4 regions of the Streptosporangium sp. NPDC001559 genome follow, and region 1 is predicted to be linked to each of the others. Evidence: riboswitches for the same ligand, from Rfam matches in the RefSeq annotation. Region 1 holds a riboswitch; each other region holds the start of a gene.
The links. Region 1 has a riboswitch for cyclic di-AMP ahead of ACFYY8_RS32870 (C40 family peptidase). Riboswitches for the same ligand answer to the same signal wherever they lie in the genome.
Positions count from the first base shown of each region.

Region 2: it holds a riboswitch for cyclic di-AMP, as region 1 does, so the genes downstream of both, ACFYY8_RS28590 (NlpC/P60 family protein) here and ACFYY8_RS32870 (C40 family peptidase) in region 1, are expected to answer to the same signal.
Region 3: it holds a riboswitch for cyclic di-AMP, as region 1 does, so the genes downstream of both, ACFYY8_RS20145 (hypothetical protein) here and ACFYY8_RS32870 (C40 family peptidase) in region 1, are expected to answer to the same signal.
Region 4: it holds a riboswitch for cyclic di-AMP, as region 1 does, so the genes downstream of both, ACFYY8_RS27745 (C40 family peptidase) here and ACFYY8_RS32870 (C40 family peptidase) in region 1, are expected to answer to the same signal.

Region 1 covers NZ_JBIAVG010000017.1:190,773-192,964, reverse strand. The annotation lists gene ACFYY8_RS32875 (hypothetical protein) at 1-663, opposite strand, end outside; gene ACFYY8_RS32870 (C40 family peptidase) at 760-1,242, opposite strand; cyclic di-AMP (ydaO/yuaA leader) riboswitch at 1,412-1,570, opposite strand; gene ACFYY8_RS32865 (NlpC/P60 family protein) at 2,025-2,192, opposite strand, start outside.
Region 2 covers NZ_JBIAVG010000014.1:82,547-84,738, reverse strand. The annotation lists gene ACFYY8_RS28590 (NlpC/P60 family protein) at 123-1,172, opposite strand; cyclic di-AMP (ydaO/yuaA leader) riboswitch at 1,178-1,328, opposite strand; gene ACFYY8_RS28585 (amino-acid N-acetyltransferase) at 1,663-2,192, shown strand, end outside.
Region 3 covers NZ_JBIAVG010000008.1:271,546-273,737, reverse strand. The annotation lists gene ACFYY8_RS20150 (lytic polysaccharide monooxygenase) at 1-261, opposite strand, end outside; cyclic di-AMP (ydaO/yuaA leader) riboswitch at 528-678, shown strand; gene ACFYY8_RS20145 (hypothetical protein) at 924-1,541, shown strand; gene ACFYY8_RS20140 (roadblock/LC7 domain-containing protein) at 1,834-2,192, opposite strand, start outside.
Region 4 covers NZ_JBIAVG010000013.1:156,608-158,799, forward strand. The annotation lists gene ACFYY8_RS27740 (3-isopropylmalate dehydrogenase) at 1-548, opposite strand, end outside; cyclic di-AMP (ydaO/yuaA leader) riboswitch at 697-911, shown strand; gene ACFYY8_RS27745 (C40 family peptidase) at 899-1,606, shown strand; gene serA (phosphoglycerate dehydrogenase) at 2,142-2,192, opposite strand, start outside.

The DNA of each region.
Region 1 (2,192 bases):
CTCCGCGACGTACCGGCACGCGAGCCAGGCCTCCTCGTAGGCCTGCGCGAGCCTGGGGGCTCCGGGGGCGAAGCCGTCCCGGCCGGGAAGCTCCGAGGGCAGGACGTCCGCGCGCACCTCGGCCGCGAGTTCGGCCGCCACCGTCCTGACGGCGATCCCCGCGTCCCGGTAGCCCACGTAGTCGGCGAACCCCTCCGACAGCCACATCGGGACCCGCCCGCCCCTGGTGGCACCGGTCGCCAGATGGGTCAGCTCGTGGGTGATCACCACGTCCCTGCCGGTCGCGCTGAGCCTGGCGTATCCCGACGGCACCACGATCACCCGGTCCGCGGTCGCCAGCGCGGCCAGCCCGCCGGTCCGCGCCGTCCCCGCGAGCTCCGCGGCCTCGTCGTCGGTCGCGGGGACCACCACCACCGCCCTGACCGGCCCCCAGACCCGCGCGATCGTACGGCAGGCACGGTCGGCCCTGGCTGCGAGATCACGCAGTTCGGCGGGCGGGACACGGTGGCCGACGACGAGAGAGCGCTCACCCCGGACCACCTCGGCGGCGCCGGGCCACAGGTCGCGGGCCGTCTCCGGCGCGGGCCTCGCCCCGCCGAGCCCGGCGCCCGCCAGCGCGAGCATCCCGGCGAGCACGGCGCGGCGCCCCTTCGGGACGGACATGGCAGCCGATGCTAGCCGACGCCCCGGCCGGAACGTTCCCCGGCAGGCGACGGCCCCGCCCATCCGGAGGGGGATGGGCGGGGCCGTCCGCCGCTGTCAGGTGCCGGGACGGACCGCTCCGGCGAAGGCGGACCTGTAGTACCCCTTCAACGTCACGATCCTGACCGACTTGCCGCTGCTCGGCGAGTGGATCATCTTGCCGTGGCCGACGTACATGCCGACGTGGCCCTTGCCGTAGAAGAACAGCAGGTCACCGAGGTGCAACTTGCTCCACGAGACCTTCTTCCTGACCGCGCGGTACTGGCTGCCCGTCACCCGGGGAAGGGAGACGCCCGCCTTGCGCCACGCGTACTGGACCAGGCCCGAGCAGTCGAACGCTCCAGGACCGGAGGCACCCCACCGGTACGGATCGCCGATCTGTTTCCTGGCCGTCGCCACGGCCGTCCTGGCCCTGGACCGCTGCCGTGCGGCCCGGTTCTTCGTGACCTTCGCCGTGCGCTTGACACGGGCCTTCGCCGTGTTCGCGGCAGCGCCCTTCGACGTGCCCTTCGATGCGCTCTTCGACGTGTCCTTCGCCATGCTCCTGGCCTGAACCGCGACCGCGGTATCCGTTGTCGCCTGTGCTGTTGCCGGCCCCAGTGCCACCGCTCCGGTTGAGGCGGTCAGCGTGAGGACGAACCCGCCCAGGTAAAGGCGGAAAAAGCGCGACAAACGGGGGTTTTGCAGGGTGGTAGACAGGATTTCTCCTTGGGACTTCCACTGATGCCTACCGGGTTAGCTGACGGGTTCGGGCTGGGAAGACGCCCTACGACGGCAAACATGTCGATTCACCCCTGGCCACATGTCAAGGGCCGATGGTTCCCCGGCTCCGTGCCTCCTGGCTGCACGAACTCGGCGGGCCGCCGTGATGGGAACCGATCCCTTCGGGGGACGGCGGCCTACTGGATATCTATACGGACACCGGCCACAGGACCGGCGTTCGACGCGGTGGCATGGCTTGCTCACTGCGACCGCCAGAAGGTACCCCGATCACCAAGCCCCGGCAAAGACCCCATCAAATACGAAGATCCACAAAAAGGTTTTCATGTTTACGAAAGGCCTGATAGTGCGGCATCACGATCTTATAAATATGACCCTTGTCACACTCGAAACGATCTTCCAGAGAAGCGCAACAAGTGTCACATAAATCACATTTATCAGTGACTTCCCAAAGCGCACCTTCGTCTATAAGGGCGCCGAACAGGACCACTCAGGCGATCCCGGACATGCAAACGGGCCGCCCGTGGAACGGACGACCCGCGGTCGCGAAGGCGCTCAGACGGCCCCCAGAGGCCCCGTGGACGTGGACGGGGCCAAGAGGGTCAGGGACGGACGGCCCCGACCAGACGGCCGCCGTAGGAGGAGAGAGGGACGACCTTGACGACGTCTCCGGTCTGAGGAGCATGGATGATCTTGCCGTTGCCCGCGTAGAGGCCGACGTGCCCCAGACCCTGGCTGAAGAGGAGGTCCCCCGGCTGGAGGTCGCTCAG
Region 2 (2,192 bases), on a different contig from region 1:
ACGGCAGGAGCCCCCTGAGGGGCCGCTGCGGCCGTACGCGACCCGGGTGAGTCCTTCCCCGAACCGCCGCCGGCGGTTCGGGGCGGCCCGGCCGCCCGGTTGGTCCGGCCGGCCGAACCGGCTCAGTCGGCGATGCGCACCCCGCCCGCGAAGGGACGGTTGTCGATCGGGGCGATGTGAATGACGTCGCCGGTCTGCGGCGCGTGGACCATGAGGCCCGCGCCGATGTAGATCCCGACGTGGTGCAGGTCGCTGTAGAAGAAGACGAGGTCTCCCGGGCGCAGGTCGCTCCTTGAGGAGATGTGGGTGCCCGCGGTCCACTGGTCGCCCGTGTAGTGCGGCAGGCTGATGCCGACCTTCTGGTAGGCCCACATCACCAGGCCGGAGCAGTCGAAGGAGTTGGGGCCCTCGGCCCCCCACACGTACGGCTTGAGCTGCTGGGTGAGGGCCCAGCGGGCGGCCTCGGCGGCCTTGCCCGAGCCGATGATCGGCACGTTGACCTTGACCCGGCTGCCCCGGCTGCTCCCGGCCTGCGAACGCACCTCGCTGAACAGGTCGCTCTCGACCCGTTTCACCAGCCGCTCGATCTTGGTCCGCCGGTCGCCGAGGTCGGACAGGAGGTCCTTGACCTCGTCGGTGCGGGCCTTGGCGCTTGCCTGCGCGCGCTTAGCGGTCTCGATCGCCTTGCTGACCTGTGCGACCTCCTCGCTCTGCTGCTGCTGGATCGCGTAGTTCGTGGTGGCCTGGTCGAGGAAGGTGTCCGGGTTGGACGACTGGGTGAAGGCCAGCGCCGAGGCGAGCCCACCCGCCATGTAGGTGCTCTGGGCGAGCAGGGTGGCCTTCGTGCGTCGCTCGGCCAGCTGTGACTCACTGACGGCGAGGGTCTTCTTCGCGCTCTCCGCGGCGCGCTGCGCCTGCTTGAGCTTGACCCGCCCGCCGTTGTACTGCTCGGTGAGCGTCTCGATCTCGGTGTGCAGCTTCTCCGCCTGCTTGGCGAGCTCCTGCAGACTCGGCTTCGGCTCCGCGGTCGCGGCGAAGGGGGCGCCGAGGAACAGGGAGGCGAAGGCGAGCCCGGCGATCACCACCTTGTACCGCGGCCTGCGCACCCGGTGTTCTCGATGGCGGGCGTTCCCGCCCGCGCTCTCTCTCCCACGGTTGCGCGTGCGCTTCACCAACAGGCTCCTCTCTCGGCCGCCTACCGGGTTAGCTGACGGGTTCGGGCCGAGGCAGCCCTACCGAGGCGCCGGTGGCACATCGGATTCACCCCGGGGGACGGCTGGAGGGTGGGTCCCCGGTTCCCCGAGTCGGGGATTCGGCGGCGCAGCACTTTACGGGTGCTGACATCGAGGACGGACATTAGTGCAATTGGCGGTTCATGCTCAACCAGAACTGTGAAGCCGGTGGAGCTTTCGCAACTGAAATGTCACGGTCGGGTCACGCAATTTCATGATCGACATATGTGTCGTGCCGGGCGTCCGCCTTTCCCGGCGTCGGGGCGGAGATTCTCGCAGGTCCGGGCCTTTGGGTGGGGCCGGTCGGGGCGAGCTCGCCGGGCGGCCTCCCGGGGCGCGAAGAGGACGGTGGGAGTCATCCGGTGGACCCCGCGAACGAGATAAGGGCAGGCCGTAAACAAGCGGTGACGAGGACGTACTCTGATCAGTCATGGAGCAGGTTGCGCAGCAGTCCCCGGTGCGGGCCGTACCCGGCCGGGACGAGGTTTCCCCGGAGATCCCGGAAGGGGAGCCGGTGGCGGTCTCCGGCGACGTCCCGGGAGGATCGTCGGCGGAGATCACGGTGCGCCGGGCCAGGACGCCGGACGTCCGCGCCATCCGCCGCCTGGTCGACACCTACGCCGGAGCGGGGCCGCGCCTGCTGGAGAAGGCGACCGTCACCCTTTATGAGGACATCCAGGAGTTCTGGGTGGCCGACGTGGCGGGAAAGGTCGTTGGCTGCGGAGCACTGCACGTCCTGTGGGAGGACCTGGCCGAGATTCGCACGGTCGCCGTCGACCCCGACTGCCGGGGTATGGGAATCGGCCACCGGATCGTCTCCCGTCTCATCGGCGTCGCCGGAGACCTCGGACTGCGCAGGGTCTTCTGTCTCACCTTCGAGATCGATTTCTTCGCGAGGCACGGATTCAGGCAGATCCAGGGCACACCCGTCGCGCCGGAGGTCTACGCGGAACTTCTCGC
Region 3 (2,192 bases), on a different contig from region 1:
GATGATCTCCCTGTGCTTTCCGTTGGCGGTGCCGATGTTCAACTCGTCCCAGTCGTAGAGCGGCTGGGTGTCCCACTTGCCGACGGCGGCCTTGCAGGCCGGGGTGTCGGGCGACTCCGGATTCTCCAGATAGCAGGCGTAGACCCGGCTGACGGGCGTTCCCATCGATCCATGGGCGGACGCCGAACCGGCCATGACCGTCGAGAGCAGGACGGGTACGGCCGCCGCGGCGGCGATCGCACCAAGCTTCCGATTGTTCATGAAGGGCTTCTCCTGGGGGGTGTAAGGGCGGAGAACATGCAGGTCAGGCCCATGATTGCGGGTTAATTATTAGGTAAGTTTCCTAACAGTTTCACCGAACTTAACGCCATGGGCGGAGTGGGGTCAAGACCCGGCCAATGTCCCTTTCTTGGGGGTTGAAGGTAGATCTTCTGGGCTTTTCATGGCTTTTGCTTTGCTTTGTCCGTTTGTGGTGGGTAGTGTCCTAGTTGTTCTCGACCGGTGACTTGCCCCTCACGAGAAGGAGCGGTCGGTCGACGTCGAATCCCGAAGCCTCCCGAGGGCGACGGGAACCGGGGACCCACCTTTTGGGGTGAATCCGCCGCGTCAGCGCGGCGGTAGGGCAACTCCACCGCCCGAACCCGTCAGCTAACCCGGTAGACGAGATGGAGAGGAGATCCCCTCATGGATCACGTCGTCGCCTACCCACCGGCACGCACCGCCTTCGCGCGGATCGACTGAGACTTCCGCCGCGCCTGACCGCGGCACCCCCGCCTCGCACCGCGCTCCGTGTACGCCCGCCTGTTTCCTGGTGCGGCCTCTCTTCCCTGTGAGCGCTCACGCCCCGTGCCCCACTGATCGCCGAACGTCTTCGGCCCGGCACGAGCGGCTGTCCTGTTCCCTCGTGAAAGAGCCCTGTCTTCATGCGTTTCTCCGCTGCCCTGCGCCATCGTCTGCTCGCCGCCACTCTTCTGGGAGCGAGCGTCCTGACCTCCGCGGGTGTCGTCTCCGCGCTGCCCGCCGCAGCCGACACCGGCACCGGAACCACCGCCACCTCGGCCGCCGCTGAGCCCGTCCTGCTCAAGGGCTCGACCAAGGCCTCCTACTTCTGGGACGACTCCTCCGGCCGCGCCGGTGACACCGGTCTGCCCGCGAGCGGCAAGCCCATGCAGAAGGGCATGATCGCCAGCCCGAGCTGGCCGCTGTTCACCGAGGGCTACGTCCTCTACAACGGCAAGAAGGCCAAGTTCTTCGTCGGCGACCGCGGCCCCGGCGTGCCGTCGAGCAGCGGCGTCATGATCGACCTCGACGCCAAGACCTTCGCCGACCTGACCGGCGGCAGCTTCAACTCCGACACGCTGGGCGTGGACGGCGTCGACGGCCAGGGGCACATCAAGGTCGAGTACGTCATCACCAAGTGGGGCGACGGCGTCGGCAAGAAGAACTACCCCGTGGCCTTCTCCAGCGGAGCCTGGAAGCTCATGGACCACAACCCGGCCACGCCGCCGCAGACCGCCCTGGCCGACGCGCCGCGGCCGTAAGCACTCATCGCGAAACATCCCCCGACCCCCTGAAAAATCCCCCGAAGACCCCCGACCCCCTTCGGATCCCCGCTTCCTGAGATCCCCGAAGGTCCCGTTCCTCTCCCGGGACCCCTCCTCCGATCCCCCTCGGAGTCCGAGACCCCCTCAGGAAAGACGAGGGCGGGCACCCCGCACAGGTGCCCGCCCTCGTTCTGTGTTCACAGGCCGTGCCGTACGGCCCGCGGGCCGGATCCTCGGTCTCTTCTCGGCGGCGTGTGGTCCCTGGCGGTCGTCGTCCTCGGTGCTCCGGTCACCGAGGCGTCCGGGCGCGGGAGGTGATGGCGGCCAGGTTCTCCGCCGTCCTGCGCCCCTCAAGCCGCAGCAGCCCGAGGTTGGACCCCGGACGGGCGAGGATCGTGAGGACGACCTTCGGGCCCGCGGTGTAGAGGAGCGCGTAGCCGCCGGACGCGGAGACCAGTGTCTCCTCGAAGGCTCCCTTGCCCGTCATGTCCGCCATCCGGCGGCTGAGGGCCAGCAGCGCCGAGGAGAGGGCGCCGGTCTGCTCGGCGAAACCGCCGTCCAGGTCACTGGCTATCGTCAGGCCGTCCGCGCCGCACACGACGCTTCCGTCCACATCGGGTATCCGCTCACGTAGCCGGGTCATCTCCT
Region 4 (2,192 bases), on a different contig from region 1:
AGCGACAGCTTCTTGCGCGGCCTGCTGAGCGCCTTCTCGAAGGCGTAGCGGACGACGCGCTCGACACCGTAGGCGGTGTTCAGCGACTCCTGCGTGGCGATCTCGTACGGCGTGCCACGGCGCAGCACACCACCGGCGCCCGCGTAGAGGCCCTCGGTGCCCTCGCGGATGACGACCATGTCGATGTCCTCGGGGCGGGAGCCGCCCAGCGGGGTCGCGACGCCGGGGAAGAGCTTGACCGGACGCAGGTTGACGTAGTGGTCGAGCTCGAAGCGGAGCTTGAGCAGCAGGTCGCGCTCCAGGATGCCCGGCGGCACACTGGGGTCGCCGACCGCGCCGAGCAGGATCGCGTCGTAACCGCGCAGTTCGTCGAGGACCGCCTCGGGCAGGATCTCACCGGTTCTGTGGTACCGGCCGGCACCCAGGTCGTAGGTGGTGGTCTCCACCTTCGTTCCGACGGCTTCGAGGACCTTCAGGCCCTCGGTGACGACCTCGACCCCGATCCCGTCTCCAGGGATGACGGCCAGACGAACATTGCGCGAATCCATACCGGGCACCCTATCTGCTCTGTCTCGACAATCGAACCATCGATCTCACCCCTCGGACACTTCCCTCTCGGGAAAGCCCCGAAAAGTTTGTCCTGTTTGCGATCTTTTGACCGTTTCGTTAAGGTCCTGGCCATTCGCATCGTCGCCTAATTCGCGCAGGCCATCCCCCTCTTTCGGTCCGCGCGGAGCCGGGGAACCACTTCCGGGGTCCACGAGGCGTCCGAGCCGCACTCCGTCTGGCGGAGCACGTTCCCGGCGTTTTCCACGAGGCCCCTCGGGGCGAGTCGGCGCCACCACGCGCCGTAGGGCGACCTCCACGCCCGAGCCCGACAGCTCACCCGGCCGGCCCTATGGAAGGAACGGTCCTGAACGGCAAGACCTACCCCCGTGTCCTGACCCTGATCGTCACCGGCTCGACCATCCTCGCGACGCCCGCCGTCGCACTGGCGGACTCCTCCCTCACCACCTCCTCCCCCACTCCTCTCCTCGCGCTCGCCGCCGCCGGGTTCGCCCTCGCGCACCCGGCCCCCACCGCGGAGAACTCCCGGACCCCGCTCACCGCCCCCACCGTCGAACCCGCCCCGGCCGGCTTCTCCGGGACCGGGCGGAAGGTCCCGGCCTGGAAGAAGGCGCTGAACTGGGCGATGTCCAAGCGCGGCACGCCGTACGTCTGGGGCGGCACGGGCAGGGGCGGCTTCGACTGCTCGGGCCTGATGCTCCGCGCGTACGGCGCCGCGGGCATCCGGCTGCCCCGCACGACGACCCAGCAGTACTCCGCGTTCGCCAGGAAGATCTCCTGGAAGAACCTCAAGCCCGGCGACCTGGTCTTCTTCCACAACCTCGGTCACGTCGGCATGATCACCAAGCCCGGTTACATGGTCCACGCCCCGCGCAGCGGCGACGTGGTCAAGGTGGAGAAGCTGCGGGCCTGGCGCCGCGCCAGCTTCGCAGGAGCCGTACGGCCGGACCCCAAGGGGGTCGAGCTCGCCGACGAGCAGGCGGAGCTGGACACGGCGATCAGGCAGTCGACCCAGGCCGGTACGGCCGTCGCCCGCTGACCCGCGCCTCTCCCGGTCCCGGGCGCCGCACCGTCCGTGGACTCGGAGGGCCTCGGGAGGACTCGGCTCAGGAGGAGTGCGGGGGCACTCCGCCGTTGTCGCGGCGGTCCAGCGCGGTCTGCAGGGCCTGGGCGGCCTCGTTCTCGTTGTCCTCGGGACGGTTCCAGGGATACATGTCGTACATGACGCTTCTCGTCTCGTTCGCACGGAGCTGACTGAAGGAGGAAGGGGAGCCTGGACCCTGGTCACGGGTCCTCATCGGATCGCGGATCCGGATCACGGATCGGCGGGAAGCCGGGGCCGACGAACGCCATCACACCGCGGCGAGTTGCCGGCCCGCCCCTGTGTCAGGCCTCGCCGCGGCAGGTAATAAGTACGAGAACCTGGCGCATTACCAGCCATAATAACCGGCCTCCTGAAATCTGTCTCACCCTTCGTGCAGCCTTCTCATATATTGAGACGACGCTCAGTCGGAAAAACAGACGGCCGCCGCCCCGCGAACGGGGGCGGCGGCCGTGGGAGCCGTGCTCCGGGATCAGTCGGCCAGGTCGACCGAGCGGCCGCTGTCGGCGCCGATCTCGCCGCC